One region of the Polaromonas sp. DSP2-3-2b2 genome, then DNA from elsewhere that is predicted to be linked to it. Evidence: predicted binding sites of a transcription regulator. Region 1 holds the regulator's gene; each other region holds the start of a gene.
What was found. The regulator sigma-54, encoded in region 1, starts transcription at its own class of promoters, with help from an activator protein. The targets are predictions, from matches to a motif close to TGGCANGNAANCTGCTTT.
Positions count from the first base shown of each region.

Region 2: the regulator sigma-54 is predicted to act here: its motif matches at 5,552-5,569, upstream of ACP7AD_RS11655 (ammonium transporter).
Region 3: the regulator sigma-54 is predicted to act here: its motif matches at 5,416-5,433, upstream of ACP7AD_RS00460 (DUF2126 domain-containing protein).

Region 1 is NZ_JAFCTH010000023.1:6,204-14,202, reverse strand. Features, by position in the region: gene ACP7AD_RS15710 (filamentous hemagglutinin N-terminal domain-containing protein) at 29-2,893, shown strand; gene ACP7AD_RS15705 (hypothetical protein) at 2,904-3,743, shown strand; gene lptA (lipopolysaccharide transport periplasmic protein LptA) at 4,109-4,750, shown strand; gene lptB (LPS export ABC transporter ATP-binding protein) at 4,755-5,552, shown strand; gene ACP7AD_RS15690 (RNA polymerase factor sigma-54) at 5,563-7,113, shown strand; gene ACP7AD_RS15685 (THUMP domain-containing class I SAM-dependent RNA methyltransferase) at 7,344-7,999, shown strand, end outside.
Region 2 is NZ_JAFCTH010000012.1:18,769-29,828, reverse strand. Features, by position in the region: gene ACP7AD_RS11680 (rod shape-determining protein) at 1-534, shown strand, start outside; gene mreC (rod shape-determining protein MreC) at 607-1,527, shown strand; gene mreD (rod shape-determining protein MreD) at 1,524-2,042, shown strand; gene mrdA (penicillin-binding protein 2) at 2,211-4,337, shown strand; gene ACP7AD_RS11660 (sulfite exporter TauE/SafE family protein) at 4,384-5,142, opposite strand; gene ACP7AD_RS11655 (ammonium transporter) at 5,632-7,008, shown strand; gene ACP7AD_RS11650 (hypothetical protein) at 7,043-7,357, shown strand; gene ACP7AD_RS11645 (GMC family oxidoreductase) at 7,605-9,347, opposite strand; gene ACP7AD_RS11640 (MlaE family ABC transporter permease) at 9,592-10,728, shown strand; gene ACP7AD_RS11635 (ABC transporter ATP-binding protein) at 11,058-11,060, shown strand, end outside.
Region 3 is NZ_JAFCTH010000001.1:81,446-92,505, reverse strand. Features, by position in the region: gene ACP7AD_RS00465 (circularly permuted type 2 ATP-grasp protein) at 1-1,789, opposite strand, end outside; gene ACP7AD_RS00460 (DUF2126 domain-containing protein) at 2,024-5,341, opposite strand; tRNA gene ACP7AD_RS00455 (tRNA-Thr) at 5,758-5,833, opposite strand; gene ACP7AD_RS00450 (class 1 fructose-bisphosphatase) at 5,846-6,853, opposite strand; gene pepN (aminopeptidase N) at 6,898-9,624, opposite strand; one part of gene prfB (peptide chain release factor 2) at 9,680-10,702, opposite strand; one part of gene prfB (peptide chain release factor 2) at 10,704-10,784, opposite strand; gene ACP7AD_RS00435 (hybrid sensor histidine kinase/response regulator) at 10,871-11,060, opposite strand, start outside.

The DNA of each region.
Region 1 (7,999 bases):
ATTTTCGAAGAACACGCGAAAGCTATCCATGAACCTCATTCACCGCTCCATCTGGAACGACCAGACCGGCACCTTTGTGGCCGTTTCCGAAAACACCCGCAGCGCCGGCAAAAGGGCGTCGTCCTGCACCACGGCCGTTGGCGGCCATGCCCGCTTCGGGCTGAATATTCTGGCGGTTTCCCTGATGATGGCCTGCGGGGCGAGTGTATTTGCCCAGCCTGTAGGCGGCGTCGTGTCGGCTGGCAGCGCCACCATTGGCGGCACGTCCGGCAACATGACAATTACCCAGACCACGCCCAACGTGGCGATCAACTGGCAGAGCTTTGGCATCAAGGCTGGCGAGTCGGCTCAGTTTGTGCAGCCGGGCAGCAGTTCGGTCGCGCTGAACCGCGTCATCGGTTCCGATCCTTCCAGCATCCTGGGCAGCCTCACGGCCAACGGCAAGGTGTTCCTGGTCAACCCCAACGGCATCCTGTTCGGCAAGGGCGCGTCGGTCAATGTGGGCGGACTGGTCGCCTCCACACTGAACATCACCGACAGTGATTTCATGGCCGGCAACTACAAATTTTCCGGTGCGGGCGGCGGTTCGATACTCAACCAGGGAAACATCAACGCCGACGGCGGTTATGTTGCCTTGTTGGGTGCCAGCGTCAGCAACGAAGGTGTGATCTCGGCCAGACTCGGCACGGTGGCGCTCGCCGCCGGCAACGCCATCACCCTCGACCTGGCCGGGGACAGTCTGCTCAATGTCACGGTGAACGAGGGCGCGGTGAACGCGCTGGTGCAGAACGGTAGCCTGATCCAGGCCGACGGCGGCCAAGTGCTGCTGACCGCGCAGGCGGCGGGGAGCCTGTTGCAGAGCGTGGTCAACAACACCGGCGTGATTCAGGCGCAGACCGTCGAGAACCACAATGGCACGATCAAACTGCTGGGCGGCATGCAAAGCGGCACTGTGAATATTAGTGGCACTTTGGATGCCTCCGGCACGGGCGCAGGGCAAACCGGCGGCAACGTCACGGCTACGGGCCAGCACGTGGGCCTGTTCGGCGGGCACATCAATGCCTCTGGCGACGCCGGCGGCGGGACCGTACTCGTCGGCGGCGGCTTCCAGGGCAACAACCCTGCCGTACAGAATGCTTCCGCGACTTACATGAGCGCGGACTCCACGATTACGGCTGACGCCATCACCAATGGCAGCGGCGGCACCGTCGTGCTGTGGTCGAACGACTCGACGCGCGCTTACGGCAGCATCACGGCGCGCGGCGGCGCGCAGGGCGGCGACGGTGGCCTGATCGAAACCTCCGGCCATTGGCTGGACGTTGGGGGCATCAAGCTCAGCGCCGGTGCGCCGCACGGCCAAAACGGCACCTGGCTGCTCGACCCTGCCGACGTGACCATCACGGCCGCGGCAACGTCTAACGATACGAACACCGGCGGCGTCTTCTCACCGACTCCCGGCGCGAACTCGTCCAATATAGCTGTATCCGACATCACGACCATCCTCAGCGGCGTCGGACTACTGGGCACCGACGTCACGATCACTACGACGAACACCGGCGCGAGCGGAAGCGAATTCGGTGATATCACCGTAGGTGCGGCGATCACGTGGAACGGAGCCGCGAGCGCGAAAGGTGCGACGACGCTGACCTTGAACGCCGCCCGGGACGTGAACATCAACGCGGCGATCACCGCCACCAATGGAAACCTGGTGGTGTGTTGTGGCCGGGACATCAACGTGAACGCGCTAATTACGACGACCGGTGTTGTTGCCACGCCTAATACCGGTGGCAACGTCTTATTGAGCGCCGGTCACGATGTGAACGTCTTGAGGACTGCTCTCAACACGCTCTCGGGCATTACGACCACCAGCGGCAATATCGAAATATGTGCCGGAAACAATATCAACCTGAGCAATTCGTTCAACGGGGCGGCACTTCTTACACTGAGTGGTAGCGTCGCCGACTCCTCCCCCCCCACCGGTCCGGTTACGCCGCGCGGCTTGACACTGATTGCCGGCACTGCGGGTACCGGGCCGGGTACTGCGGGTGGCACCGTGGCCTTTACTACTGGCACGTACATTACCACCACAGGGCCGGCTGGCGTTACACCGACCAACATTTTTTACAATCCGAGCTCGTACGCAACGCCGACAAATTATTCGACTTTCTTCACCGGCACCGGCGGACCGCTGACGCAATACATGCTGGTGTTCCCGGACGGAGCGAACAAGACTTTCGATGGCACGACCACGGCAACATTCACCGGGTTGAAGGGCACCCCTGCCGGTGTCACCTTGAATACCGCTGGTGGTACTGCCAATTTCGATGCTGCGGACGTAGGAACGGACAAGACGATCAGCTTTACCGGCTTTACCCTTACGAAAGGCCCGATCTTGACTGGCGGAACCGCAACTAACTTTGCCCTCCCGCTTACTTGCTGCTCGCCTATTGTTGGGAAAACAACCGCGAATATCACAGGCACAGGCACAGGCACAGGCACAGGCACAGGCACAGGCACAGGCACAGGCACAGGCACAGGCACAGGCACAGGCACAGGCACAGGCACAGGCACAGGCACAGGTACAGGTACAGGTACAGGTACAGGTACAGGTACAGGTACAGGTACAGGTGGAGGCCCAGCTGTGTCTCCGCCGGTTGTTTCGGTTCCGGAACAGACGCCATTGCCTCCCGTGTTGACGCCGTCAACACCGCCTGCCGTCGTTCCGCCCGGATACGTTTTTACAGTCGTTCCGCCAACGCCAATGCCGCCTCCTGTCCTGGTCGTTGTAACGCCACCAACACCACTGGTCGTGGTGCCTGTAGCGGTGCCGGTCGAAACGCCGCCCGAGAAATACGAGGCGCCAGTACGCAAGCCCAAACCGGAACGCAATTAATAAAGCGGTTATGAGAAAACCCGAAAAAATACTGGCGCTCATGCTCCGAGAAATTTTCCTGGGCTTGCTGGCCACAGGATTGATTTGCACCCAGGCGTATGCATCGCATGAGGCTGCGCATTTGCCAGGCTCTGGGTTGGCATTTTCTGCGCTGGCAGGTGACGGCAACTCCCTGCCAACGGTCACGCAAACGCAATCCACAGTAGCGGGAAAAAGCTCAAAACGCGCCAGCTTCGGACAGGCCAGCGCCTCCAAGGAAGCCCGACATGTGGCCCATTGGGTGGTGGATTCTGGCGACAACCTCAACAAGCCCTTTGTCATCGTGGACAAGCGAGACGCAAAGGTCTTCGTGTTCGATGCGCAGGGCAAGCTGCGCGGAGAATCTTCCGCGCTGCTCGGACTGGCCATAGGTGATCACTCCGTTCCTGGCATTGGAACCAAAAAGCTGTCAGCCATTGGCCCGGAGGAACGCACCACGCCGGCAGGCCGTTTCGTGGCTAACCTGGACAAGAACCTCAAGGGCGACGAGATGCTCTGGGTGGACTACGACACTGCCATTTCCATGCACCGTGTCGCCACTGGCACAGCCAAGGAACGCCGCGCCGAAAGGCTGGCCAGTTCGTCGCCGTCAGAGCGCCGGATTTCTTACGGCTGCATCAATATTCCCGTCAAGTTTTACGACAACGTGGTGAGTCCTGCGTTTACCGGAACGGACGGCATTGTTTATGTGCTGCCCGAAACCCGCTCGGCCCGTGAAGTCTTTGGGTCGTACGACGTCGGGGAAGAAGCCAGCCTGCAGGCCATAAGCCCGGAAGCGCCGGCGCCGGTGGTATCCCACACAACCAGATGATGATGCGCCTTGCTCTGCAACTAGCGACGGTCCGCACGCTGGGCAGAGCACTCCGCGTGGGAGGAACTGCCCGGTGCAGCGCGTCTTGCGAAGGAAAGGCACGCTTCGTCGCAACGCGTGCCGACAGGAAAGAACTTTTAGTGTTCCGCTGGCCGCCGGTTATGCCGTCCAGCCATGATGTTTCGCAGGAAGTGCCTGGCAACGCAACGAAATGACCGTTTCCAACGCGAATTGGAATAACAGCCAGGGCAGGAAAACTTTGCAATGGGCCGTCCAGGTCATGCAACTCTGTTTGCGCGCTCCTGCGATTCTTGCGACCGGCGTGGCTACAATGGCAGAACCCATAGCTGCAAGATTCGTGCCTTATGAAACGCTCCTTTTGTTCTTTCCTCTTGATGGCCTTCCTCGCCGCAGGCGTGGCGCTGCCCGCTGCAGCCGAGAAGGCCGACCGCGACAAGCCGATGAATGCCGAGGCCGATGCCCTGCGCTATGACGACCTCAAGCAGACCAGCGTGTTCACCGGCAATGTCGTCATCACCAAGGGCACGACCATCATCCGCGGCGCACTGGTGGAGGTCAGCCAGGACCCCGAGGGCTACCAGCTGGCCGTGGCCACGGCGGCGCCGGGCAAGCTGGCCTACTACCGCAAGAAGCGCGACGGCGTCGATGAGTACATCGAAGGCGAAGGCGAGCGGATCGAATACGACAGCCGCGCCGACCTGGTGAAATTCATCAAGCGCGCCGTGGTGCGCCGCTTCAAGGGCGCGACGCTGAGCGACGAAACCACCGGCGGGCTGATCGTGTACGACAACAACACCGATGTGTTCACGGTCGACGCCGGCGCGCAAACCCGCACCGCCGACAATCCCGGCGGACGGGTTCGCGCCATGCTGTCGCCGCGCGGCACGGTGTCTGGCGCCACCGCCGCCCCGCCAGCCGGCGGACCGGCGCCCGTTTTACGCCCCAGCACCACGCTGGGCACGGGCGCAGCCCCGAAAGCACCTTGACCCCATGAATCGAGCGATTGAAAAAATACCTCCGCAGGAGGGCGCGGTTCGCCTCGACACGTCCAGCAGCCTGGTTGCCCACGGATTGCGAAAGTCCTACGGCAGCCGCCTGGTGGTGCAGGACGTGTCGCTGTCGGTGCAAAAAGGCGAGGTGGTCGGCCTGCTGGGCCCGAATGGCGCGGGCAAGACCACCTCGTTCTACATGATCGTCGGCTTGGTGCGCGCCGATGCGGGCGAGATTTCCATCGACGGCCAGCCGGTCGAGCACATGCCGATCCACAAGCGCGCGCGCCTGGGCCTGAGCTACCTGCCGCAGGAAGCGTCGATCTTTCGCAAACTCACAGTCCAGGAAAACGTTCGCGCCGTGCTGGAACTGCAGCGCGATGCCGCCGGCAAGCCGCTGGGCCGCGCCGAGCTGGAGTCGCGGCTCGATGCGCTGCTCAAGGACCTGCGCGTCGACCATCTGCGCGACTCGCCGGCCTTGTCGCTGTCGGGCGGCGAGCGCCGCCGCGTCGAGATTGCCAGAGCCCTGGCCACCCAGCCGCGCTTCATCCTGCTCGACGAGCCGTTTGCCGGCATCGACCCGATTGCCGTGATCGAGATCCAGCGCATCATCGGTTTTCTCAAGTCGCGCGGCATCGGCGTCTTGATCACCGACCACAACGTTCGCGAGACGCTGGGCATTTGCGATCACGCCTACATCATCAGCGACGGCCATGTGCTGGCCAACGGCACGCCGGCCGAGATCGTGAACAACACCGAGGTACGCCGGGTGTATTTGGGCGAACACTTCAAGATGTGATGCGCCAGTCATGAAACAAGGACTTTCACTGCGCGTTTCGCAGCACCTGGCGCTCACGCCGCAGCTGCAGCAGTCGATCCGGCTGCTGCAGCTCTCGACGCTGGAGCTGAGCCAGGAAGTCGAGCAGATGCTCGATGAAAACCCGTTTCTCGAACTGGCGGACGACAGCGCGCCGCGCGAGGAATTTGGCCTGGACCAGACCGACACCCCGGTCAGCCAGGACAGCCGCGAATTCGAGTCTGCTACGGATTCAATAGCTGTAAGCGCAGACACAGCAAGCGCAAGCGCATCAAAAGAGTCTGAAACCACAGCAGAGGCCGGCACCGAGGCCGCGCTGGAAGAAAGCTGGGAAGGCGATGGCTCGGTCGAGTCTTCGCCCGACGACAGCGAATGGGGCGGCGACGCACCAGCGCGCAAGAACAACCTGGACGACAGCAACGCCGAAGCGTCCGACCTGACCGGCGCGCACGAGTCGCTGCAAGACCACCTGCACCGGCAGGCGCTCGGCCTGCGCCTGTCCGAACTCGACCGCGCCGCCCTGCACTTCCTGATCGAGTCGCTCAACGACGACGGCTACCTCGAAGACAGCCTGGCGTCGCTCGCCGCCGGACTGGCCAGCGGCGACCCGGAGCAGGCCGAAGAACTGGAAGAGCAGTTCGCCATCGCCTTGCAACTGCTCCAGCACATGGAGCCTGCCGGCGTCGGCGCGCGCACCCTGGCCGAATGCCTGCGACTGCAACTGTTTGAGTGCAAGAACAGCCTGGAGTCGTGCGCCGCCATGGCGATCTGCCAGCAGCCGATGGAGTTGCTGGCCAAGCGCGATGTCAAGCGCCTGTCGCACCTGTGCAAATTCCCCGAAGACGCCATCAAGGGCGCGATTGGCCTGATCGCCCGGCTCGACCCCAAGCCCGGCCGGCGTTTTGCCAATGTCGAGCGCAACCTGATCGTTCCCGACGTGATCGTCGTCAAGGCCGGCCGGGGCTTCAAGGTCACGCTCAACAGCGACGTCATGCCCCGGCTGCGGGTCCACGACATCTACGCCAGCGCCCTGCGCCAGCACGGCGGCCGGGGCGGCGGCCAGGCGCTGCAGCAGCGGCTGCAGGAAGCGCGCTGGTTCATCAAGAACATCCAGCAACGTTTCGACACCATCCTGCGCGTCAGCAACGCCATCGTCGAGCGGCAAAAAAACTTCTTCACCCACGGCGAGCTCGCCATGCGGCCGCTGGTGCTGCGCGAGATCGCCGACGAACTGGGCCTGCACGAATCGACGATTTCGCGCGTCACCACCGCCAAGTACATGGGCACGCCGTTTGGCACCTTCGAGCTGAAGTATTTCTTTGGCTCGGGCCTGGGCACCGAGAGCGGCGGCAATGCGTCCAGCACCGCCGTGCGCGCGCTGATCAAGCAGTTCATAGCAATCGAAAGCCCGAAAAAGCCGCTCAGCGACAGCCAGATTTCCGAAATGCTCAAGGAGCAAGGCATCGAATGCGCCCGCCGCACGGTGGCCAAATACCGCGAGGCGTTGCGCATCGCGCCCACGAATTTACGCAAAGCGCTGTGATGTTGCCCCCACGGTCGTTCGCTTCGCGTAACTCCCTGCCCCCCCGAGGGGGCCGCTGCGCCTGCGGTCTGGCAAAGCCAGTCCCGCGGCCCCTGCTGGTGGGGAGCGACACGCTGCATCCTTGCCACTGCGTGTGGTTCGCTCTTTATCCGTTCGCCCTGATGTAGATACGGGTTCTACCCAACAAAGCTGCGGCTCCTCACAATCAGCCCAGCACAGTGAGATAACTTATGAACCAACTCCAACTCTTCCTCCCCTGCGCCGCCGGCGTCGAGAACCTGCTGGCCGCCGAAGTCCGGCGCATCACCGGCATCGAGGGCAAGGCCTGGCGCGCCGGCGTGCAGCTGCAGGGCTCGTGGCGCGAAGCGCTGCAGCTCAACCTGCACAGCCGCCTGGCCCAGCGCGTGCTGATCGAGCTGCAGCACGGCACCTACCGCAGCGAGCAGGACCTGTACAACGCGGCGGCCAGCGTCGCCTGGGAAATCTGGTTCACGCCCGCGCAGACCTTCAAGGTCGAGATCACCGCCCAGCACAGCCCGCTGCAAAGCCTGAACTTTGCCGCGCTCAAGATCAAGGACGCGATTGCCGACCGCTTCCGGCACAAGTTCAACGACGTGCGCCCCAGCGTCGATACCCGCTGGCCCGACGTGCGCGTGTATGTGCACCTCACCACCGACACCGTGACGGTGTACATCGACACCTCGGGCGAGCCGCTGTTCAAGCGCGGCTGGCGCGAGGACAAGGGCGACGCGCCGCTCAAGGAAACGCTGGCCGCCGCGATGATCGCCGCCAGCGGCTGGGACCAGCTGTGCAAGGACGGCGTGCCGCTGTACGACCCGTGCTGCGGCTCGGGCACCATCGTCATCGAGGCGGCGCAGATCGCCTG
Region 2 (11,060 bases), on a different contig from region 1:
ACCACCGAAGTCGGCGTGATCTCGCTGGGCGGCATGGTCTACAAAGGCAGCGTGCGCGTCGGCGGCGACCGTTTCGACGAGGCCATCATCAACTACATCCGCCGCAACTACGGCATGCTGATCGGCGAGCCGACGGCTGAAGTGATCAAGAAGACCATCGGCTCGGCCTTTCCGGGCTCCGAAGTCAAGGAAATGGAAGTCAAGGGTCGCAACCTGTCCGAAGGCGTGCCGCGAAGCTTCACCATCTCCAGCAACGAAATTCTCGAAGCCCTGACCGACCCGCTCAACCAGATCGTCTCGGCCGTGAAGAACGCGCTGGAGCAGACGCCGCCCGAACTTGGCGCCGACATTTCCGACCGGGGCATGATGCTGACCGGCGGCGGCGCGCTCTTGAGAGACCTGGACCGCCTGCTGGCCGAGGAAACCGGCCTGCCGGTGCTGGTCGCCGAAGACCCGCTGACCTGCGTGGTGCGCGGCTGCGGCATTGCGCTGGAGCGCATGGACCGCATGGGCTCGATCTTCACCACGGAATAAGCCTTTTTCACCACGCCATCCCTCGGGCCAGTCCGGTGTCGCATTGAAGCCGGACCTGCCTGACCACGCACCATGGCTCTAGGAACCCTCGACAGATCCCTGCCGCCCTTTTTCAACCAGGGGCCGTCGGTATTTTCCAAGCTGATTTTTTTTGGCGCGCTGTCGCTGTTCCTGATGGTGGCCGATGCGCGCTTCAACGTCACCCAGCCAATCCGCGCCGCCATTGCCACCGCCCTGTTCCCGGTGCAGTGGCTGGCCCTGCAGCCGGTCCATGCGGTGCGCAGCGCCAGCAGCTATTTCACCGACCTGGGCCAGGCGCAGTCCGAAAGTGCCCAGGCCCGGGAAAAGCTGGCGCTGCAGTCGCTGCGCGCCGGCCAGGTCGAACTGTTGATGCAGGAAAACAACCGCCTGCGCAAGCTGCTCGATCTCAAGGAGCAGCTTGCCACGCCGGCCACCGCGGCCGAGGTGGTGTACGACGCCGCCGATCCCTATACCCGCAAGGTCATCATCGACAAGGGGCAGACGCAGCAGGTCGCGCTGGGCTCGCCGGTGCTTGACGAGTCCGGCGTGCTGGGGCAGGTGACGCGGGTGCATCCGCTGGTCAGCGAGGTCACGCTGGTGGTCGATGCCGAATTGGCGATTCCGGTGCTCAATGTGCGCACTGGCGCGCGCAGCGTGGCCTATGGCGATCCGACGGTGGGCGGCAGCGGCATGGAGCTGCGCTTCATGGGCAGCAATGCCGATGTCCAGGAAGGCGACCTGCTGACCACCAGCGGCGTGGACGGCGTCTACCCGCCCGGCCTGCCGGTGGCCCGGGTCAGCCGCGTCGAGCATCGGGCCGAATCGGCGTTTTCCAAGATCTACTGCGTGCCGCAGGCGCTCACCAACGGCGCGCGGCATGTCATCGTCGTCCAGCCGGTCACGGCGGACCTGGCGCTGCCATCTTCCAGCACCGCGCCGGCCGTGCCTGCCCGAAGGGGGTATGCCAAATGATCATGCGCTCCGGCCAGCAACTGCTGCTGCCCGCCAATCCGGTGTTCATCTGGAGCAGCCTGGTGGCGGCCCTGCTGCTCAACATGCTGCCGCTGGGCCGGGTGCCGTGGATGCCTGATTTCCTGGCGCTGGTGCTGGTGTTCTGGGGCGTGCACCAGCCGCTCAGGGTGGGCATCGGCATCGCCTTCATGTTCGGCCTGGCGATGGATGTGCACCAGACTTCCTTGCTGGGGCAGCATGCCTTTTCCTATGTTGCGCTGAGCTTTTTCGCCTCCATGATCCAGCGCCGGCTGCTGTGGTTCAAGGTGCCGCTGCAGGCCTTGCAGGTGCTGCCGCTGTTTGCGGCGGCGCATGCCGTCGAATTGATCCTGCGGCTGCTCGGCGGCGGCATTTTTCCGGGCTGGATCATGGGGGTCGCGCCGCTGGCCGAAGCGCTGCTGTGGCCGGTGGCGAGCGTGCTGCTGCTGGTGCCGCAATTGCGAACGCCAGACCGCGATGAAAACCGACCCTTGTGAGGCTTTGCGGGACAGACCGCAGCCCGCCAGCCGAAGGCCAGCGGCAAGCTCTGTCCCCAACTGATCAGATGCCCCTGTTTTAATGACCCCGTTCTGCCTTGTGAACGACTTTCCCGCTTTTCCATTGCGCCACCCGGCACTTTTTAACCCACGCCGAATCCCAAACCCATGACTGAACTCAGAAACGTTGAAGCCGAGCTGTCGCGGTTTCGCGTCCGGGTGCTGGTGGCCGGCCTGGTGGTTTTTCTGTGCTTTTCGCTGGTGGCGGCCAGATTGTTCTACCTGCAGGTGCATCGCCACGAAGACCTGCGCGCGCAGGCTGAAAGCAACCGCACGGCGATTGTTCCCATCGTGCCGAATCGCGGCCTGATCCTGGACCGCAACGGCATCGTGCTGGCATCCAACTATTCGGCCTACACGCTGGAAATCACGCCGTCCAAGGTCGCGGACTTGGACGAGACCATCGCCGCGCTGGAGCAGCTGATCGATATCCAGCCGCGCGACAAGCGCCGCTTCAAGCGCCTGCGCGAAGAATCGAAAAGCTTCGAGTCGATTCCGCTGCGCACCCGCCTGAGCGATGAGGAAGTGGCGCGCTTTGCCGCGCGGCGCTTCAGCTTTCCGGGCGTGGACATCAAAGCCCGGCTGTTTCGCAGCTATCCCTATGGCGAGCTGGGCAGCCATGTCGTGGGCTACATCGGCCGCATCAACCAGGCTGAAAAGGACGCCATCGAGGACCGCGAGGAAGACGGCAACTACCGCGGCACCGACTACATCGGCAAGCTCGGCGTCGAGCAAAGCTTCGAGCAGCAGCTGCACGGCCAGACCGGCGTCGAGCAGATGGAAACGTCTGCCGGCGGCCGCGCGCTGCGCAAGCTGGCGAGCAGTCCGGCGACGCCGGGCAACACCGTGATGCTGTCGCTGGACATCGGCCTGCAAAAGCTGGTCGAGGACATGTTCGGCGCGCGGCGCGGCGCGCTGGTGGCGCTGGACCCCAGAAACGGCGAGGTGCTGGCGTTTGTCAGCAAACCCACGTTCGACCCCAACCTGTTTGTCGATGGCATCGACCAGGAAAGCTGGCAGGCGCTCAACGAGTCGATCGACAAGCCGCTGCTCAACCGGGCATTGCGCGGCACCTATCCGCCGGGCTCGACCTACAAGCCCTTCATGGCCATGGCCGCGCTGCAGACCGGCAAGCGCTCGCCCAGCGCCATCATCAACGACCCGGGCTTCTTCATGTTCGGCGGCCACCGCTTCGGCAGCCCGGAAAACGAGCGCGGCGGCGCCATGGACATGAACCGCGCGATTGTCGAGTCGAGCAATGTGTATTTCTACACGCTGGCCAACGAGATGGGCGTAGAAAGCATCCACGACTTCATGGCGCCGCTGGGCTTTGGCCAGCCCACCGGCATCGACATCAACGGCGAGGTGCGCGGCGTGCTGCCCAACCAGGCCTGGAAGCGCAGCTATTTCAAGCGGCCCGAGCAGCAGAAATGGTTTGCCGGCGAAACCATCTCGCTGGGCATCGGCCAGGGCTACAACAGCTTCACCATGCTGCAGCTCGCGCAGGCCACGGCGACGCTGGCCAACAACGGCATCAAGCACAAGCCCAGGTTGGTGATGGGCACGCAGGACACGGTGACGCGCGCGCTGCATCCGTTGCCGGCCGACCCGCCGGTCAACCTGGGCTACAAGCCCGAGCACGTGGCCATCATCCGCAAGGCGCTGGTCGGCGTGACGCAGGGCGGGACGTCGACCAAGGTGTTTGCCGGCGCGCAATACCTGTCTGGCGGCAAGACCGGAACGGCGCAGGCAGTGAGCATTGGCAAGAACGACAAGTACAACAAGTCCCGGCTGGAAGAGCACCAGCGCGACCATGCGGTGTACATGGCATTTGCGCCGGCCGACAACCCGAGGATTGCCTTGGCGGTGATTGTTGAAAATGCCGGCTGGGGCGGCGGCGTGGCCGCGCCGATTGCCCGAAGGGTGTTTGACTATGTGCTGCTGGGCCAGTACCCGAGCGAGGAAGACATGCTGGCGGTGCAGACGGGCCGGGCTGCGGCACCGATTGGCAAGCCACGCCTGGCCCTTGACATGAATGCGCTGCTGGTCGGCGACACGCCGGGCGCCACGGTGTCGGCCGCAGCGCAAAAAGCCGCCGCCGTTCAGAAGGCCGAACCGGCCGGCGCCAAGGGCAAAGCTGTCCAGCCCGCCAAACCGGTCAAGGCTGCCAAGGCCATCCAGAAGCCGGCCGGACCGGCTTCTGCAGTCATTCCTGCACCAGACAGCGCGCCTTAACCTGCGCGCAACCCTGCGCGCAACCCGGCCGCCGGTGCGCTCAAGGCTATTTCAGGAAAGCATCAAAACCGGTTTTCAGGATCAGCGCGCCGACCACGCCAATGAACACCAGCCGCACGAAACCCGCCCCGTGCCTGAGCGCCAGGCGCGTGCCCAGCAGGCTGCCCGCGACATTGGCCACGGCCATGGTCAGCGCGAAATGCCACCAGACATGGCCCTTCCAGGCAAACAGGCCCAGGGCCGCCAGGTTGGTTGCGGTATTGAGCAGCTTGGCCGACGCCGACGCATTCAAAAAGTCGTAGCCCAGCCAGCGCACGAACAGAAAAACGAAAAAGCTGCCCGTGCCGGGACCGAAAAACCCGTCGTAAAACCCCAGCACCAAGCCGATGCAGCAGGCTGCCAGGGTTTCGGCATGGCCGGAAAAACGCGGTGTGTGGTGGCGGCCCAGGTCCTTTTTGATTAGCGTGTAGGCCAGCACGGCCAGCAGCACAAAAGGGAGAACCTTGCGCAGAAAGCCCGGGTCGATCACCGTGACCAGCCAGGCGCCCGCCAGCGAGCCGCAAAACCCGGCCCCCGCCGCCGGCAGCAGCGCCGACCAGCGCATCTGGACGCGGCGCGCGTACTGGGTCGTGGCCACCGCCGTTCCCCAGACCGACGCGCCCTTGTTGATGCCGAACAAGGTCGCCGGGTGCGTGGTGGGAAAGACGGCGAACAACGCCGGCACCAGAATCAGGCCGCCGCCGCCGACGATGGCGTCCACAAAACCGGCCAGCAGCGACGCCATCGAAACAAGCAGCAATTCCATGGCGGCGATTGTCGCACCCGCCGGGCTGGTTTTTTGCTCTGTTATTTATAGCAATCGGCGCATGCGCAGCATGCGCAAAAGCCATTTTTGATGCCTGAATGGCAAGGTCGGGACGAAAAAAAGCGCCGGGGTTGCCAGCGCTTTTGGTCAAACAAACATTTTTTGCAATGCCGTATTTTCTATTTTTAAATGTCTCCTCAACTCCCTGCATTGCGAGCAGCAAGGCTCGACAGCAAGTTTTTTAATGTAACGGGTGCCCTGAGACAGTGCATCAGGGATTTCCCGCAGATGAAACGCTCAAAGCGCATCGTCGTGAGCACTCTCATGGAGCGCTGGCGGTAGGGCCGATCACCGCATTTTCATGCACGCACTCGCTGATTCTTCACTGTTTTTACCGGTTTGTACAAACCGGCACAGATCGTGTTTTTTGTTACTACGTTGAAATTTTTGTAAACATCTAGGTAAGAAAGACAGGCCTGCATACATGCAATGCGATGGATTGTGCTGAGTTTGTGTTTCTGGCTGGGCATGGGCCTGGCCACGCAACCGGCTAGGGCCCAGTCGCCTTCGGACGTTTCCCTGGGCGCGCAGGACAGCGCCATGCCGGCCGCTGCCGCGCCCCTGACGCAGCCGGGCCGGGTCGGCCTTGAAACCATCAACAGCGCCGACACCGGCTGGATGATGACCGCGACCGCGCTGGTGCTGCTCATGACGCTGCCGGGCATTGCGCTGTTTTACGGCGGCATGGTGCGGCGCAAGAGCGTGCTCAATGTCATGGCCTGCGTGGTAGCCACCTGCGCGATCGTCAGCCTGCTGTGGTTTGCTGTCGGGTATTCGATTGCCTTCACCCCCGGCAGCGGTACGCTCGGCCCTGTGCTCGGCGGCACTGGGCGGATGTGGTTTTCCGGGCTGGACTACCTCAAGGACGCGCAAATGGTGGCGGTCAGCCATATCGCGCCGAACATTCCCGAGTCGGTCTACGCCATGTTCCAGCTCAGCTTTGCCATCATCACGGCGTCGCTGGTGGTCGGCGCCTTTGTCGAGCGCATGCGCTTTTCGGCCACGCTGATCTTCATGTCGCTGTGGACGGTCGTGGTTTATGCGCCGATTGCCCACTGGGTCTGGGAGCCGAACGGCTGGCTGGCGCGCCTGGGCGCGCTGGATTTTGCCGGCGGATCGGTGGTGCACGTCAACGCCGGCATGGCCGGGCTGGTCTGCGCCTATGCGCTGGGGCCGCGCAGGGGCTATGGCGTCGAACCGTTTTCGCCCTTCAACCTGGGCCTGACCATGGCCGGCGCGGGCTTGCTGTGGGTCGGCTGGTTCGGCTTCAATGCCGCTTCCGCCGTGGCGGCTGACGGGCGGGCCGGGCTGGCCATGGCGGTCACGCACATTACCGCTTCGGCCGGCGCGCTGTCGTGGATGGCGGCCGAATGGCTGGCGCGCGGCCGCCCTTCGCTGCTGGGCCTGTGCTCGGGGCTGGTGGCCATCACGCCGGCGGCCGGTTATGTGTCGCCGGGTTCTGCCGTGGTCTTTGGCGTTGTTGCCGGCGTCGCCTGTTACTGGGGCGCCACCGGCCTGAAGCGCCTGCTCAAGGCCGACGATTCGCTCGATGTCTTTGGCGTGCACGGTGTCGGCGGCATCGTCGGTTCGCTGCTCACCGGCGTGTTTGCCAGCAAGTCCATTTCAGGCGTCGAAGGCAGCGTGCTGGTGCAGTTCGTCGGCGTTGCCAGCGTCATGGCCTACAGCCTGGTGATGACCGGCCTGCTCTTGTGGCTGACCTCGCTGTGCGTGCGCCTGCGCGTGGACGAGACGGCGGAAAGCGATGGCCTGGACATCGACCAGCATGCCGAGCGCCTGGGAACCTGACCGACTGGCTGACCTTCAATAAGGAGCATTGACGATGTCCTCGAACGAAAAACTGGCGATTGCCGCCCACCTGCATGTGCTGATGCGCCGCAAGACCGGCCGCGTGACCGACACCGAATGGCTGGCCAGCAACCCGGCCTATGCGGCTGAAATCATCCGCCTGGCGCATCACAAAGCTGCCGAAGGCGGCCATGACGACCTGGGCCTGCTGGCCGACAGGCTGGAGGCCGCAATGGCTTTTGCCGGCGCGCCGGTCCACCGGCCGCTGGCCGCTGGCCCAGCGGGTGTCGGATGCCGCCAGGGAGTACAACGACCGCGCGCTGGGCGCCCGGCCGGCGCTGCCGCTTGAGCCGGGCGGCGACAGCGCGTTTGGCGACAGCCAGATCGGCGCGGGCGGTACGCTGCGGCCCAGTGAACCGCGCTACATCAAGGGGCTGCGCTAAGGCGCGCTCATTTCAGGTGAAAACGGATTTTCAGCATCAAAAATGCCTATTGCGCACGGCTGGCATGCGCAAGCAGCTATTAATTACGGAGCAATAGCGGTGGGCAACCTTGAGCGGGCAGGCAACGCTGCGCCGCCAACCGTCCTGCATCGCCTAGACGCCGGCCTGTATCCACTGCGCCGCCTTTTCCGCAATCATCAAGGTGGGCGAGTTGGTGTTGCCGCTGGTGATCAGCGGCATCACGCCGGCATCGACCACGCGCAGGCCGCGAATGCCGCGCACCCACAGGTGCGAATCGACCACCGCCATCGGGTCGTCGGCCCGGCCCATTTTCGTCGTGCCGACCGGGTGAAAAATCGTCGTGGCAATGTCGCCGGCCAGCCGCGCCAGGTCCTCGTCGGTCTGGAACTGCACGCCCGGCTTGAATTCCTCGGGCTGGTATCTGGCCAGCGCGCCCTGGCTGACGATCTTGCGCGTGATGCGCAGCGAATCGGCCGCCACCTGCCGGTCCTCGGCCGTGCTCAGGTAATTGGGCGAAATGGCCGGCGCGTCGGCAAAGGCGCCGGTCTTCAGGCGAACGCTGCCCCGGCTGGTCGGGTTCAGGTTGCACACGCTGGCGGTGAAGGCATTGAAGCTGTGCAGCGGCTCGCCAAACGCGTCGAGCGACAGCGGCTGGACGTGGTACTGGATGTTCGGGTACGGCTGGTCGGGCGATGAGCGCGTGAAGGCGCCGAGCTGCGACGGCGCCATGCTCATCGGCCCGGTGCGGCGCAGCGCGTATTCCATGCCGATGCGCGCCTTGCCCCAGAGCGAATTGGCCATGGTGTTGAGCGACAGGCCCCAGCGCCGGCTCTCCTGGTCGCCCCGGATCTTGTACACCGAGCGGATCTGCAAATGGTCCTGCAGGTTGGCGCCCACGCCGGGCAAATCCTGCACCACAGCAATGCCGTGCTGCTGCAGCAGGGCCGCCGGGCCTATGCCAGAGAGTTGCAGGATATGCGGCGAGCCGATGCTGCCCGCGCACAGCAGCACCTCGCCCATGGGGCCCGAGTCGCGCGTCGCCAGCGCCGTGACGCGCTCCTGGCCGGTCCAGACTTCCACGCCGGTGCAGCGCTGGCTGCCATCGCCTTGCTGCTCGATCACCAGCTTGCTGACTTGCGCGTGGGTCCAGAGTTCAAAGTTCGGCCGGCCCAGGCAGGTCGGGCGCAAAAAGGCCTTGGCGGTGTTCCAGCGCCAGCCGTTCTTCTGGTTGACCTCGAAATAGCCCACGCCTTCGTTGCTGCCCCGGTTGAAGTCCGGCGTCTGGGGAATGCCGGCCTGGGTCGCCGCCTCGGCAAATGCATCCAGCACGTCCCAGCGCAGGCGCTGCTTTTCCACGCGCCATTCGCCGCCGGCGTTGCGGTGGCGCAGGATTTGCTGGTAGGGCTGGGCCTTGTCCTGCATCAGGGCCGGCGCCGTGCCGCGCGCGCCGTGCAGCGCGTCGGCGCCCTTGTAGTGGTCTTCGTGCAGCTTGAAGTGCGGCAGGGCGTTGTCCCAGGTCCAGTCGCTGTCCCCTAGCAGCTCGGCCCAGCGGTCGTAGTCGCGCGCCTGGCCGCGCATATAGATCATGCCGTTGATGCTGGAGCAGCCGCCCAGTGTCTTGCCGCGCGGATAGCGCAGCGAGCGCCCGTTCAGACCCGCGTCGGGCTCGGTGTTGAACAGCCAGTCGGTGCGCGGGTTGCCGATGCAGTACAGGTAGCCGACCGGAATGTGAATCCAGTGGTAATCGTCCTTGCGGCCGGCCTCGATCAGCAGCACGCGCTTGGACGCGTCGGCGCTCAGCCGGTTAGCCAGCAGGCAGCCGGCCGTGCCCGCGCCGATGATGATGTAGTCGAAAGTCAGGTTCTGGTCGTGCATGAAATAAGGTTCTGGTGGGCTCGACTTGCATTGTGGCAAAACCCGGCCGTGTTGCGTCACGGGGATTACCCGTTTGCCTGCCCGATGACCAAGGTCAACCAGCCGCACCGGCAGGCGCCAACCCCTGTAGGACCATGGCGAATCTCGACCGTACGCCGGGATTCTGCATTTTCAGCAGTTACCATGATTGCCTTTGTGTTGAATCTCCCTTGCCTTCCGGTGGCCATTTCACCCTGTTGCCTGCATGCCCCTTGATGACTCACCGCCGCGCCTTGAAGTTCAGGACTTGCCTGAAGGCCGGGTCGTGCGCCTGCTGGGAAGCTGGACCGCCGCCCGGCTGACGCTGGCGCCCGCCTGGGACGCGCTGAGCGCGCAGCTCGACAGCTTGGTGCCCAACGCGGCCACGCCTGCCCGGTGGCGCCTGGACGACATTGAAAAACTCGACTACCTGGGCGCGCAGGTGGTGTGGACGGCGTGGCGCCATCGCTGGCCGTCCGACCTGCAACTGGCGCCTGAACAGCGGGAAATGCTGGAGACGGTGGAAAAATTCACCGTCGGCCTGGCGCCGCCACGCCGCTCGCCCTGGTCCGAACCGCTGCTGATGCTCGGCGGGCGGCTGCTTGAACTGCTTGGCCATGTCAAGGGCATGCTGCGCCTGCTGGGCCAGCTGCTGCTCGATCTGCTGCGGCTGATCCGCCATCCGCAGCAGGGGCCGTGGCGCGACCTGTCGGGCCATCTTTACCATTTTGGCGCGACCGCGCTGCCGATCACGGCGCTGGTGGGTTTTTTGATCGGCGTGGTGCTGGCCTACCTGATCTCGCAGCAGCTGCGCCAGTTCGGCGCCGATGCCTTCATTGTCAACATCCTGGGCATTTCGCTGATCCGCGAACTGGGGCCGGTGCTCGCGGCCATTTTGATTGCCGGGCGCAGCGGCTCGGCCATCACCGCGCAGATCGGCGTGATGCGCGTGACCGAAGAACTCGACGCGATGCGCGTCATGGGCATTGCGCAGGGCTTTCGGCTGGTGATGCCGCGCGCCGTTGCGCTGGCGGTGGTGATGCCGCTGATCAGCGTCTGGACCACGATTGCCGCCTTGCTCGGCGGCATGCTGGCGGCTGATGTGTCGATGGGCGTGACGCCGTCTTACTTCATCAACGCGCTGCCGGCGGCCGTCAGCGTGTCCAACCTGACGCTGGCGACGGCCAAGTCGGTCGTCTTCGGCCTGCTGATCGCGCTGGTCGGCTGCCATTACGGCCTGCGCGTCAAGCCCAACACCGAAAGCCTGGGGCAGGGCACGACGGCGTCGGTGGTCACGTCGATCACCGTCGTCATCCTGGTCGATGCGCTGTTCGCCGTCTTGTTCAAAAGCGTGGGCATCTAGATGGCCCCCACGCTCCCCGCTTCGCGTGGTTCGCTGCCCTTGCAGGGCGCCACGCCGCCAGAGGCGGCGCATCTTCAGGCTGTCCAAGCCCGCGCAGGCGGACTCGGAGCCGCTGCCTTCAGCCCCGAGGGGGCCGCTGCGCCTGCAGTCCGGCAAAGCCGGCCCTGCGGCCCTGGCTTGCAGGGAATGCGGTGTGTGCGCCTTGCCTCCCTCGGCTGTCTTTCGAGGCACGCCGTATCCGCTCTTGCTCCTTCCCCCGCTGGGGGAAGGCTGGGATGGGGGCCTCCCCGGTGCCCGCTTGCGGCCTGCCCCGCTGAAAGGCACCTGCCATG
Region 3 (11,060 bases), on a different contig from region 1:
CCACCTTGCCGGCCTGCGCCTGGCTTTGACTTTGCGTGCTTTTCCGCAATTCAATCAAGCCGAACCAGGTGCACAGCGCCACCACCGTCGGCCATTCATCCCCGCGATTTGCCGGTCCCACATTGAACAGAAAATTCAGCGCGACCCGCAGCAGGCGGGCGGTGTTGTCGCAACGCTCGGCATTGCGGCCGAACCAGAAAAGATTCTCCGCCACGCGGCTTGAAAGATGGGTGTCGTCGCGGATCAGGTCCTGGCAGGTGATGGTGCGTTTGAGCAGGTTGGGCACCTCGACCTGGTTGCTGGCCTGTATCCAGGTGTCCTTGCTGCCGCCCCCGCGCTGCATGGTGATGATGCGCGAATCCACGCCTGTCGCCACGCGGGTCAGTCCGCCCGGCATCACGACATAGCCTTTTGGCGTAGCGCACGCATAGACCCGAAGGCCGATGGCACGGGCGTTCAGGCCGCTGCCTGCCTCAGAACTCAACACCGGCGCCTGGGACAGCCGGACCAGTTCCTGGGCCACGTAGTTTTTGGGATTGGCGCGCATCTTCTTGATGAAGGCCGTGCGCGCCTCTCCGGTCAGGTCTTTGCCAAAAACGGGAAATTCCCGGAGCTGTGAAAAGCTTGGTTTGATGACGAGCTGGTCAAGCCGGTTGATCACCACTTCCAGCGCAGCCGGTTCGCCACACCACCAGGTTGCCACGGACGGCATCTTGAGCTCCTCGCCCAGCAGTCGCTTGCACAGCGACGGCAAAAAGCCCAGCAGCGCACCCGACTCCAGCAGGTTGGAGCCCAGGCTGTTGGCAATCAGCACATTGCCGCGCCGGGCCGCCTCGGTCAGTCCCGCCACGCCCAGCGCCGAGTCTGTGCGCAATTCAAGCGGGTCGCAGTAGTCATCATCAACCCGGCGCATGATCACATGCACCCGCTGCATGCCGGACAGCGTCTTGTGCCAGACCATGCCACCCCGCACCGTCAGGTCACTGCCTTCAACCAGCGGCAATCCCAGATAGCGCGCCAGGTAAGCTTGTTCGTAATAGGTTTCGTTGTACGGCCCGGGCGTCAGCAAAACAATCAGCGGCGCTTCGCTGCCCCGCAGCGGCACGGCACCCTTGCCGCTGGCTGCGCACTGGCGTCCCCAGGTGGCCAGGCTTTCGCGCAGGGTGTCAAAAAAGCCCGCCAGGTGCTGGACGTTCAGGTCGCGCAGCAGATCAGGAAAGGTCCGCGAGATGACCGAGCGGTTTTCCAGCGCATAACCGGCGCCCGAGGGCGCCTGCGTCCGGTCGGCCACGGCCCACCAGCGGCCGTTGGGTGCCCGTGCCAGGTCGATGGCGTAGAAATGCAGTGCAATGCCGTCCTTGTGCCGCATGCCATGGCATGGACGCAAAAAGCCGGCATGGCCATGAATCAGCGCTGGCGGCAGCAGCCTTTCCGCCAGCATTTTTTGCTCGCCATAAACATCGATCAGCAGCCGGTTCATCAGCGTTGCGCGCTGGATCACCGCCGCCTCGATGCCCGCCCACTCGTCATGCGGCAGGATCATCGGCAGGACATTGAGGTCCCAGGGGCGCTGCATGCCTTTGTCGTCGGTGTAGACGTTGTAGGTCACACCGTTTTCGCGCACCTGGCGCTGCACCGATTCGGTGCGCTTGCGCATCACGTCAGGCGCTTCGTGCGCCAGGCTGTCCAGGAAGGTGCGCCAGTGCGCGCGTGGCTGGTTCGAGCCATCCAGCATTTCATCAAAACTGTCGGGCGAAGCGGGGTAACCGGCAAGCAGTTGATTGAGCATCGGATCGGGTATTTCTCTGGAGCGCATTCGTTTTAACCAGCCAGCAACTTTTTTAGTATCAAATATACCTTTTGCGCAATTCCTGTATACGAAAGCAGCTATAAATTCAGTAGCAAAAATTGGTCAGGCGCCTTGCGCCCCCGTGATGGAAGGTCAGCGTGATTTCGCTCCAGCAAAAACGCGGATGACTCAGAACGAGGCATCCGCGTTGGGGAGGACAGCGTAAGGATACCGTCAATAAGGCTGCCAGCGCAAATCAAGCGTCATGGGAAAGCCCGGATTCAGGTCTTCCTTGTACACATTCATCGGCCCCGGCGTATGCCCGTGCGACCAGAAGCGGGCGAAGCGCCGTGCCTCGGCAGCATTGGCATTGATTGGCGAATGCTCCTCGCTGCGCCCGCCCGGATGCACGACATGGTAGGTGCAGCCGCCGATGGCGCGGCCGCTCCAAGTGTCCACCAGGTCGAACGTCAGCGGTGCCTGCACCCCGATGGTCGGGTGCAGTGCGGACCACGGGCTCCAGGCGCGAAAACGCACGCCGGCCACATACTCGCCCGGAACGCCGGTCGGATGCAGCGGCAGCATGCGCCCGTTGCAGGCAATCACGTGGCGCCCGTCGGTCAGCCCGCGCACCCGCAGCTGCATGCGTTCGACTGACGAATCGACATAGCGCGCGGTGCCGCCGGCGCTCATTTCCTCGCCCAGCACATTCCACGGCTCGATGGCCTGGCGCAGTTCCATCTCCACGCCTTCATAGGCGACGGTGCCAAAACGCGGAAACCGGAATTCGATGAACGGGTCGAACCAATGCTCTTCAAAGGCATAGCCCGAAGCGCGCAAATCCTTGACCACATCGCGGATGTCCTGCGCCACGAAATGCGGCAGCATCCAGCGGTCATGCAGGGCGGTGCCCCAAGGCACTAATTTTGACTGGTAAGACTGGCGCCAGAAACGCGCCACCAGCGCGCGCAACAGCAGCATCTGCAGCAGGCTCATGCGCTCGTGCGGCGGCATCTCGAAGGCGCGGAATTCGACCAGCCCCAGGCGGCCGGTCGGGCCGTCAGGGGAATACAGCTTGTCGATGGAAAATTCCGAGCGGTGGGTGCTGCCGGTCAGATCGACCAGCAGGTTGCGCAGCAGGCGGTCCACCATCCAGGGTTTGTCGCCCGGCTGCAGGGTGGGCAGCACCTTGTCCATCTGCTGGAAGGCAATCGCCAGTTCGTACAGGTTGTCGTCCCGCGCTTCATCGACGCGCGGCGCCTGACTGGTCGGCCCGATGAAGGTGCCCGAAAACAGGTACGACAGCGCCGGATGGTTCTGCCAGTAGGTGATCAGGCTTTTCAGCAGGTCGGGCCGGCGCAGCATCGGGCTGTCTTCGGCGGTCGCGCCGCCAAGGGTCGCATGGTTGCCGCCGCCGGTGCCAGTATGGCGGCCATCGACCATGAACTTTTCGGTGCCCAGGCGCGTTAGCCGAGCTTCTTCGTAGAGGGTCGTCATGTTGTAGACCAGCTCGTTCCAGCTGGCTGCCGGGTGGATGTTCACCTCGATGACGCCGGGATCGGGCGTGACGCTGAGCAACTTGATGCGCGGGTCGCGCGGCGGCGGATAGCCTTCCATCCACAGCTTGAGCTTGAGCTTGGCCGCCGTGTTCTCGACCGACGTGACCAGCGCCAGGTAGTCCTCGATGCGTTTGACCGGCGGCATGAAAACATGCAGCCGGCCGCCCCGCACCTGCACGCACAGCGCGGTGTGGATCACTTCACGTGGCTCGGGCTGCTCGTCGGCAGGAACAGGCTTTTTCGCCTTGGCCGTTCCCCGTTTTTCCTTCCTTCCGGCATCGAGCGAAGTATGCGGTGCGAAGGGATCGACATCGAACTCAGGCTCTTTTTCGTCTGGCAGCACCCAGGGCAGCGCATTGAGCGGCAGGCGCAGCCCCATGGGCGAGTCACCCTCGGTCAGGTAAAGGTGTTCGCGCTTGAGCGGCCAGGGGGACGTGCGCCAGGCAGTTCCCAGTGCGATGGTGGGGTCCAGGTCCCGGGGCTTGAGCGGCAGGACATAACCGACGACCTCGCCCAGCCCGTCTTCCAGCAGGCGCGCCAGGCGCCGCCGCTGTTCCGGCGCTTTCAGGTCAGCCTGAAGCGGGTCCAGGTTGACCGGCATGCCTTGCTCTAGCCGGGCTTGCTGCAGGACATCTTCATAGGCCGGAATCTGGCTGAAGGCCGGCAAGCCCAGCGCCTTGACCAGTTCAGCGCTGAAGCGTTCAGCGTCTTCGCTGCCATAGCCGTCAGGTTTGGCCTCGTCCGAGAACAGCGTGGGATCAAACCACATCGGCTGGCCGTCGATGCGCCAGTAAATGTTCAGCGCCCAGCGCGGCAAGGGCTCGCCCGGGTACCACTTGCCTTGGCCGTAATGCAGCATGCCGCCAGGCGCGAAGTGGTTTTTCAGCCGGTGTATGAGCTGGCCGGCCAGTTCACGTTTCTTGTCGCCGTGCGCCAGGGTGTTCCATTCGGCGCCGTCCATGTCGTCGATGGACACAAAGGTCGGCTCGCCGCCCTGGGTCAGGCGCACGTCCTGGCGCTTGAGGTCGGCATCGACCAGCTGGCCGAGCAGGTTGATTTTCTGCCAGTCTTCTTCCTTGTACGGCTTGGTGACTCGCGGGTCTTCATGAATGCGCGTGATCGTCATTTCATGAAAAAACGTGACCTCGGCCTTGTCGGTAAAGCCGGTCACCGGCGCCGCCGACGACGGCATGGCCGTGCAGGCCAGCGGAATATGGCCTTCGCTGGCCAGCATGCCCGATGTGGGGTCCAGCCCGATCCAGCCGGCGCCGGGAACATACACCTCGGTCCAGGCATGCAGGTCGGTGAAGTCGACTTCGGTTCCGCTCGGGCCGTCCAGCGAGGCCTGGTCGGCGCGCAGCTGGATCAGGTAACCCGACACGAAGCGTGCGGCCAGGCCCATTTCGCGCATGATCTGCACCAGCAGCCATCCGCTGTCGCGGCAGGAGCCCGAGCGCTTTTGCAGCGTTTCCTCGGGTGTCTGCACGCCGGGTTCCATCCGCAGCAAATAAGCGATGTCGCCCTGCAGGCGCTGGTTGACGGCCACAAGAAAGTCGTTGGTCGCCAGGTTTTTTTTCAAAATATCGCGCCGGGCCGCCGCCACCCATTCAACCAGCAGTTCGCCTGGTTTTTCCGACCGCATGTAGGGGCTCAGCTCCGCAGCAAGCTGTACCGGGTAGCTGAAGGGAAAAAACTCGGCATACTTTTCGACAAAAAAATCAAACGGATTGATGACGGTCATGTCCGCCACCAGGTCAACCGTGAATTCAAGCTTGTCTGATTTTTCAGGGAATACGTAGCGGCCGATGTAATTGCCGTAAGGGTCTTGCTGCCAGTTGATGAAGTGGTCTTCTGGCGTGACGGTCAGCGAATACGAAAGAATCGGCGTGCGTGCATGGGGCGCCGGTCGCAGCCGAACCTCATGCGGCGACAGGGTGACCGGGCGATCATAGTGGTAGCTGGTTTTGTGGTGCAGCGCGACACGGATGGCCATGGGAGGATGCCTTTCGATGAACGAGGGGGAGACGCGGACTGGGCCGTATCGCTGAAAACTGGACGATTGTTCCGGACGCACGATTCATGCCCAGACTTTCCATTTATAGCAGCGATGACCAGATGCTTTGGGCTGCCTGCAACTTTAACTACTCCAGCCATGGATGGGGTTTTTCCCGGATGAATGACCGACAGGTATTTGGTGAGGTTGTGCAGACAACCGCAGACTATGCACATGGCCGATGGCGGCTCGGCTGGCGTAGCTGGAATGGCGCGAAGGAATCCTTGGCTGTACAGGCTTCGCGGCTGTGCATGGGCGGGTCAGATTCCCGGAAATCCTCTTGCATCTGCTCTTGACAGATTGCCAAAGAAAAAGGGTCCACTACTATTTTAATAGTAATGAACCCTTGTCTGGTTTGGTGCCGGAGAGATGAATCGAACACCCGACCTTCTCATTACGAATGAGCTGCTCTACCGACTGAGCTACACCGGCTTAAGCCTTAGATTATAGCCCGGAGTGATAGGCGGTTACCCGCTCGACCTCATTTTTGGAACCCAGCATCACGCTGACGCGTTCGTGCAGCTTGGTCGGCTGGATGTCAAGGATGCGCTGCTTGCCGTTCGTGGCGGCGCCGCCGGCTTGTTCGATGAGCCAGCTCATGGGGTTGGCTTCATACATCAGGCGCAGCTTGCCGGCCTTTTCGGGCTCGCGCTTGTCCCACGGGTACAAAAACACGCCGCCGCGCGTCAGGATGCGGTGCACGTCGGCCACCATGGAGGCAATCCAGCGCATGTTGAAGTCTTTGCCGCGCGGGCCTTCCTTGCCCTGCAGGCACTCGTCGATGTAGCGCTTGACCGGCTCGTCCCAGTGCCGCATGTTGCTCATGTTGATGGCAAATTCCTGGGTGTCCGCCGGGATGGTCACGTTTTCTTCGGTCAGCACAAACGAGCCCTGCTCGCGGTCCAGGGTGAACATGGCCACGCCGTCGCCCACGGTGAGCGCCAGCGTGGTTTGCGGGCCGTAGACGCAGTAGCCGGCGGCCACTTGCTGGTTGCCCGGTTGCAGAAAGTCGCCTTCGTCAACGCCGCGATCGTCATCGGGCATTTTCAGCACGCTGAAGATGGTGCCGATGCTGACGTTCACATCGATGTTGCTGGAGCCGTCGAGCGGGTCGAACATCAACAGGTATTCGCCCTGGGGGTAACGGTTGGGCACGACATAAATGCCTTCCATTTCTTCAGACGCCATGGCGGCGAGGTGGCCGCCCCATTCGTTGGCTTCTATCAGCACTTCGTTTGCGATGATGTCGAGCTTTTTCTGGATTTCGCCCTGGACGTTTTCGCTGCCGGCGGTGCCCATCACGTCGCCCAGCGCGCCTTTGTTGACGGCCTGGCTGATGCCTTTACAGGCTCTAGCCACCACTTCTAGCAGCAGGCGCAGCTCGGGCGGAATGTGGCCTTCAAGGCGCTGCTGCTCGACCAGGTAACGCGTGAGGGAAATCTTTTTGGACATCAGGAAAAACTCCAGTCGGTAAATGAATAAGGGGCCTGCCGGGCTCAGTGGCCCAGGGCGCGCGTGATCACTTCGTGCGTGTCTTTGCTCAGGTCGGTGCGGGCGGCAACGCGGGCAATTGCCTGGTGCGCCTGGCTGCGGTAGGGCTCGGCCAGCTTGCTCCAGCGGTCCAGCGCGCGCGCCAGCCGGGCGGCGACCTGCGGATTGATGGCGTCGAGTTCGACCACGCGTTCGCACCAGAAGGTGTAGCCAGCCCCGTCAAGGCGGTGAAAGCCCGCCGGGTTGCCCTGGCAGAAGGTGCTGACCACGCTGCGCGCGCGGTTCGGATTTTTCAGGCTGAAGTCGGCATGCTTCATGAGTTGCTTGATCGCCGGCAGGATGTTGCCGCCGCGATCGGGTGCGCCGGTCTGCAGGCTGAACCACTTGTCGATGACCAGCGCCTCGTCCTTGAACAGGGCATGGAACATGGCCAGCGCCTGGGCAGCCAGCGGATGGCTGCTGGACACCAGCGCCGCCAGGGCGTTGAAGCGGTCGGTCATGTTGCCGGCGTCCTTGAAACGCTGCAGCGTCTTGCCGGGCCATACGGTGTCGCCACTTTCCCGCGCGGCCAAGCACAGGTGTGTCAGGGCCATGCCGGCCAGCGCGCGCCGGCCGCTCGAAACCGGGTCGGGCGTGTAGGCGCCGGTGTCGTGATTCGCTTCGTACGCCGCCTCCCAATCGGCACGGAAGGCGGTGGCGAGTTGCTGGCGCATGGCTTCGCGCACGGCGTGGATGTGCTGCGGATCGACCACGTCGAGCTGCTCGGCCAGATAGGTTTCGGATGGCAGCGTCAGCACCAGGTCCTTGAAGGCGGAATCGAGCGTCGGGTGGCGCAGGATCTCGCGCATAGCGTCTAAATAAGCATCATTTAACACGTTTGCGCATGATGCGCCTGCATCATTAGCTATTTTTTTAATAGCGATAACAGCACTGTTGACCGCCAGGCGCTGGCCGGCTTCCCAGCGGTTGAAGGGGTCGCTGTCGTGCGCCAGCAGATGCAGCAGTTGGGAATCCCGGTAGTCGAACTCCAGCACGACGGGCGCGGTGAAGCCGCGAAGAATGGACGGAACGGGTTCGGCGTCGAGGTTGACGAAGGTGAAGCTTTCGCTCGCCTGCGTCAGCACGACGGTGCGCGTTCCTGCAGCAGGCGCGCTTTCGCCATCCAGTTGTAGCGGCACATCCTGGCCGTCTACGCCGAGCAGGCCGAGGCCGACCGGAATCACGAACGGTTCCTTGGCCGGCTGGCCTGGAGTGGGCCAGCAGGTTTGCGACAGGGTCAGCGTGTAGCTGCGGGCGGCTGCGTCGTACCGGCCCTGCGCTTCCAGCCGCGGCGTGCCAGCTTGGCTGTACCAGCGCTTGAACTGCGGCAGCAGGCGCGCCAGATCCGACATCGGATTGGCGTCCGCAATGGCCTGCGCAAAATCGTCGCAGGTCACGGCCTGGCCGTCATGCCGCTCGAAGTAGAGCGTCATGCCCTTGGCAAAGCCCTGACGGCCTACCAGCGTCTGCATCATGCGGACGACTTCGGCGCCTTTTTCGTAGATCGTGACGGTGTAGAAGTTGCTGATCTCAATGTAACTGTCAGGCCGCACCGGATGCGCCATCGGGCCCGCGTCCTCGGGGAACTGGGCCGTGCGCAGCACGCGCACGTCCTCGATGCGCTTGACGGCTCTAGCTGAAGGCTGGTCGCACAAGTCCTGCGAGAACTCCTGGTCGCGGAACACCGTCAGGCCTTCCTTCAGGCTGAGCTGGAACCAGTCGCGGCAGGTGATGCGGTTGCCGGTCCAGTTGTGGAAATACTCGTGGCCGACGACGCTTTCGATGTTCGAGAAATCGATGTCGGTGGCCGTCGCCTGGTTCGCCAGCACGTACTTGGTGTTGAAGATGTTCAAGCCCTTGTTTTCCATCGCGCCCATGTTGAAGTCGCTGGTGGCGACGATCATGAAGCGCTCCAGGTCCAGCGGCAGGCCAAAGCGCGCTTCGTCCCAAGCCACCGAATGCATCAGCGAGACCATGGCGTGCTCGGTCTTGTCAAGGTCACCGGGTCGTACATAGACCTGCAGCAGATGCTCTTTGCCGGCTCGCGTGGTGATACGCTGCTCCCGCGCCACCAGCTGGCCGGCGACCAGCGCGAACAGGTAGCTGGGCTTGCGGTGCGGATCGACCCATTTGGCGAAATGCCGCGCGCCGTTCGGGCCATCGTCGAGCGGGCCGTGCGCCACCAGGTTGCCGTTGGACAGCAGCACCGGGTATTTCGCCTTGTCGGCGCGCAAGGTCACGCTGTAGCTAGCCATCACGTCCGGCCGGTCCAGGAAATAGGTGATGCGCCGGAAGCCCTCGGCTTCGCACTGGGTGAAGAACGAGTCGTTGCTGACGTACAGGCCCATCAGCTTGGTGTTCTTGGCCGGGCAGGTGGTGGTGAAGATTTCGAGCTCGAAGGCATCGGGCAGGTCGCACAGCACCAGCTGGCCGCATTCCATCTTGAACGACGCGCCTTGTCCGTTGACCAGCACCCGCGCCAGGTTGAGTTCCTCGCCGTCCAGCCGTAGCGGCTGTGCCGGCACCTCCGGGTTGCGGCGGAGCAGCATCTTGTTGAGCACGCGCGTCTTCACCGGGTCCAGGTCAAAACACAGGTCGACGGTGTCAATCCAGTAAGCGGGAGCGGTGTAGTCGGCGCGGTTGATGACCACGGCTCCCGGTCCAGTTCCGCGATCATCAATCATTTGCAGCATGGTGACTTCCTGTTAATTATTTTTTCAAAACTCAAATAACCGGCATGAACCGGCGTCAGACGCCCTGTTTCAGGGACGCTTCAATAAACGGATCCAGGTCGCCGTCGAGCACTTTCTGCGTGGCCGAGGTTTCGTAGTTGGTGCGCAAGTCCTTGATGCGGCTGTTGTCCAGCACATAACTGCGGATCTGGTGGCCCCAGCCGACGTCGGTCTTGGTGTCTTCGAGCTTTTGCTGCGCTTCCTGCTGTTTGCGCAACTCAAAGTCATACAGGCGCGAGCGCAGGCGTTTCCAGGCGACATCGCGGTTGCCGTGCTGCGAGCGGCCTTCCTGGCACTGCACCACGATGCCGGTCGGGATGTGCGTCAGGCGCACCGCCGAGTCGGTCTTGTTGATGTGCTGGCCGCCGGCGCCGCTGGCGCGGTAGGTGTCGGTGCGCACGTCTGCGGGATTGATGTCGATCTCGATCGAGTCGTCAATCTCGGGATAGACGAACACCGAGGCAAACGAGGTGTGGCGCCCGCCCGACGAGTCGAACGGCGACTTGCGCACCAGCCGGTGCACGCCGGTTTCGGTGCGCAGCAGGCCAAAGGCGTATTCGCCCTCGATCTTGATGGTCGCGCCCTTGATGCCTGCGGTGTCGCCAGCGGACTCGTCTTCGATGGTGGTCTTGAAACCCTTGCGCTCGGCGTACTTGAGGTACTGGCGCAACAGCATGCTGGCCCAGTCGCAGGCTTCGGTGCCGCCGGCGCCGGCCTGGATGTCAAGGAAGCAATTGAGCGGATCGGCCGGGTTGTTGAACATCCGGCGAAATTCCATCTTTTCGACTTCGGCGGCGACCTTGGCGGCTTCGCCTTCAATGGCGCGCATGCCGGCCTCGTCGTTGTCGTCCCTGGACATTTCGAACAGCTCGGTGTTGTCCGAAAGTTCCTGCTCCAGCCGGTCCAGGATGAGCACCACGTCTTCGAGCGATTTTTTCTCGCGGCCGAGTTCCTGCGCGCGCTTGGGGTTGTCCCAGACCTTCGGGTCTTCTAGCGCGGCGTTGACTTCGTTCAGTTTTCGGGCTTTGGCAGGATAGTCAAAGATACCCCCTGAGTTCATTCACCCGGTTGCTCAGGTCCTCGATCTGGTTGGAAATGATGTTGATGTGTTCTGCGTCCATGGGGAAAGTCCTGTCGTTGTCTGAAATTCAATCGGCCATTTTCTCATGCTCGCAGCAGGGCCGCCGGGCACCGCCTTGCAGGCAGATCAGAGTGACGCCGTGGCAGGCACGGCCAGCGGCAGCGTGACGCTGAACTGCGCGCCTTCGGCTTCCCGGCTCTGCACGCTGATCGTTCCGCCGTGTGCTTCGACCAGCTGCCGGGTGATGTACAGGCCCAGCCCTAGGCCGGTCGTGCTGTCGTCCTGGCCCACGGCCCGTTCGAAGGGATCGAAGATG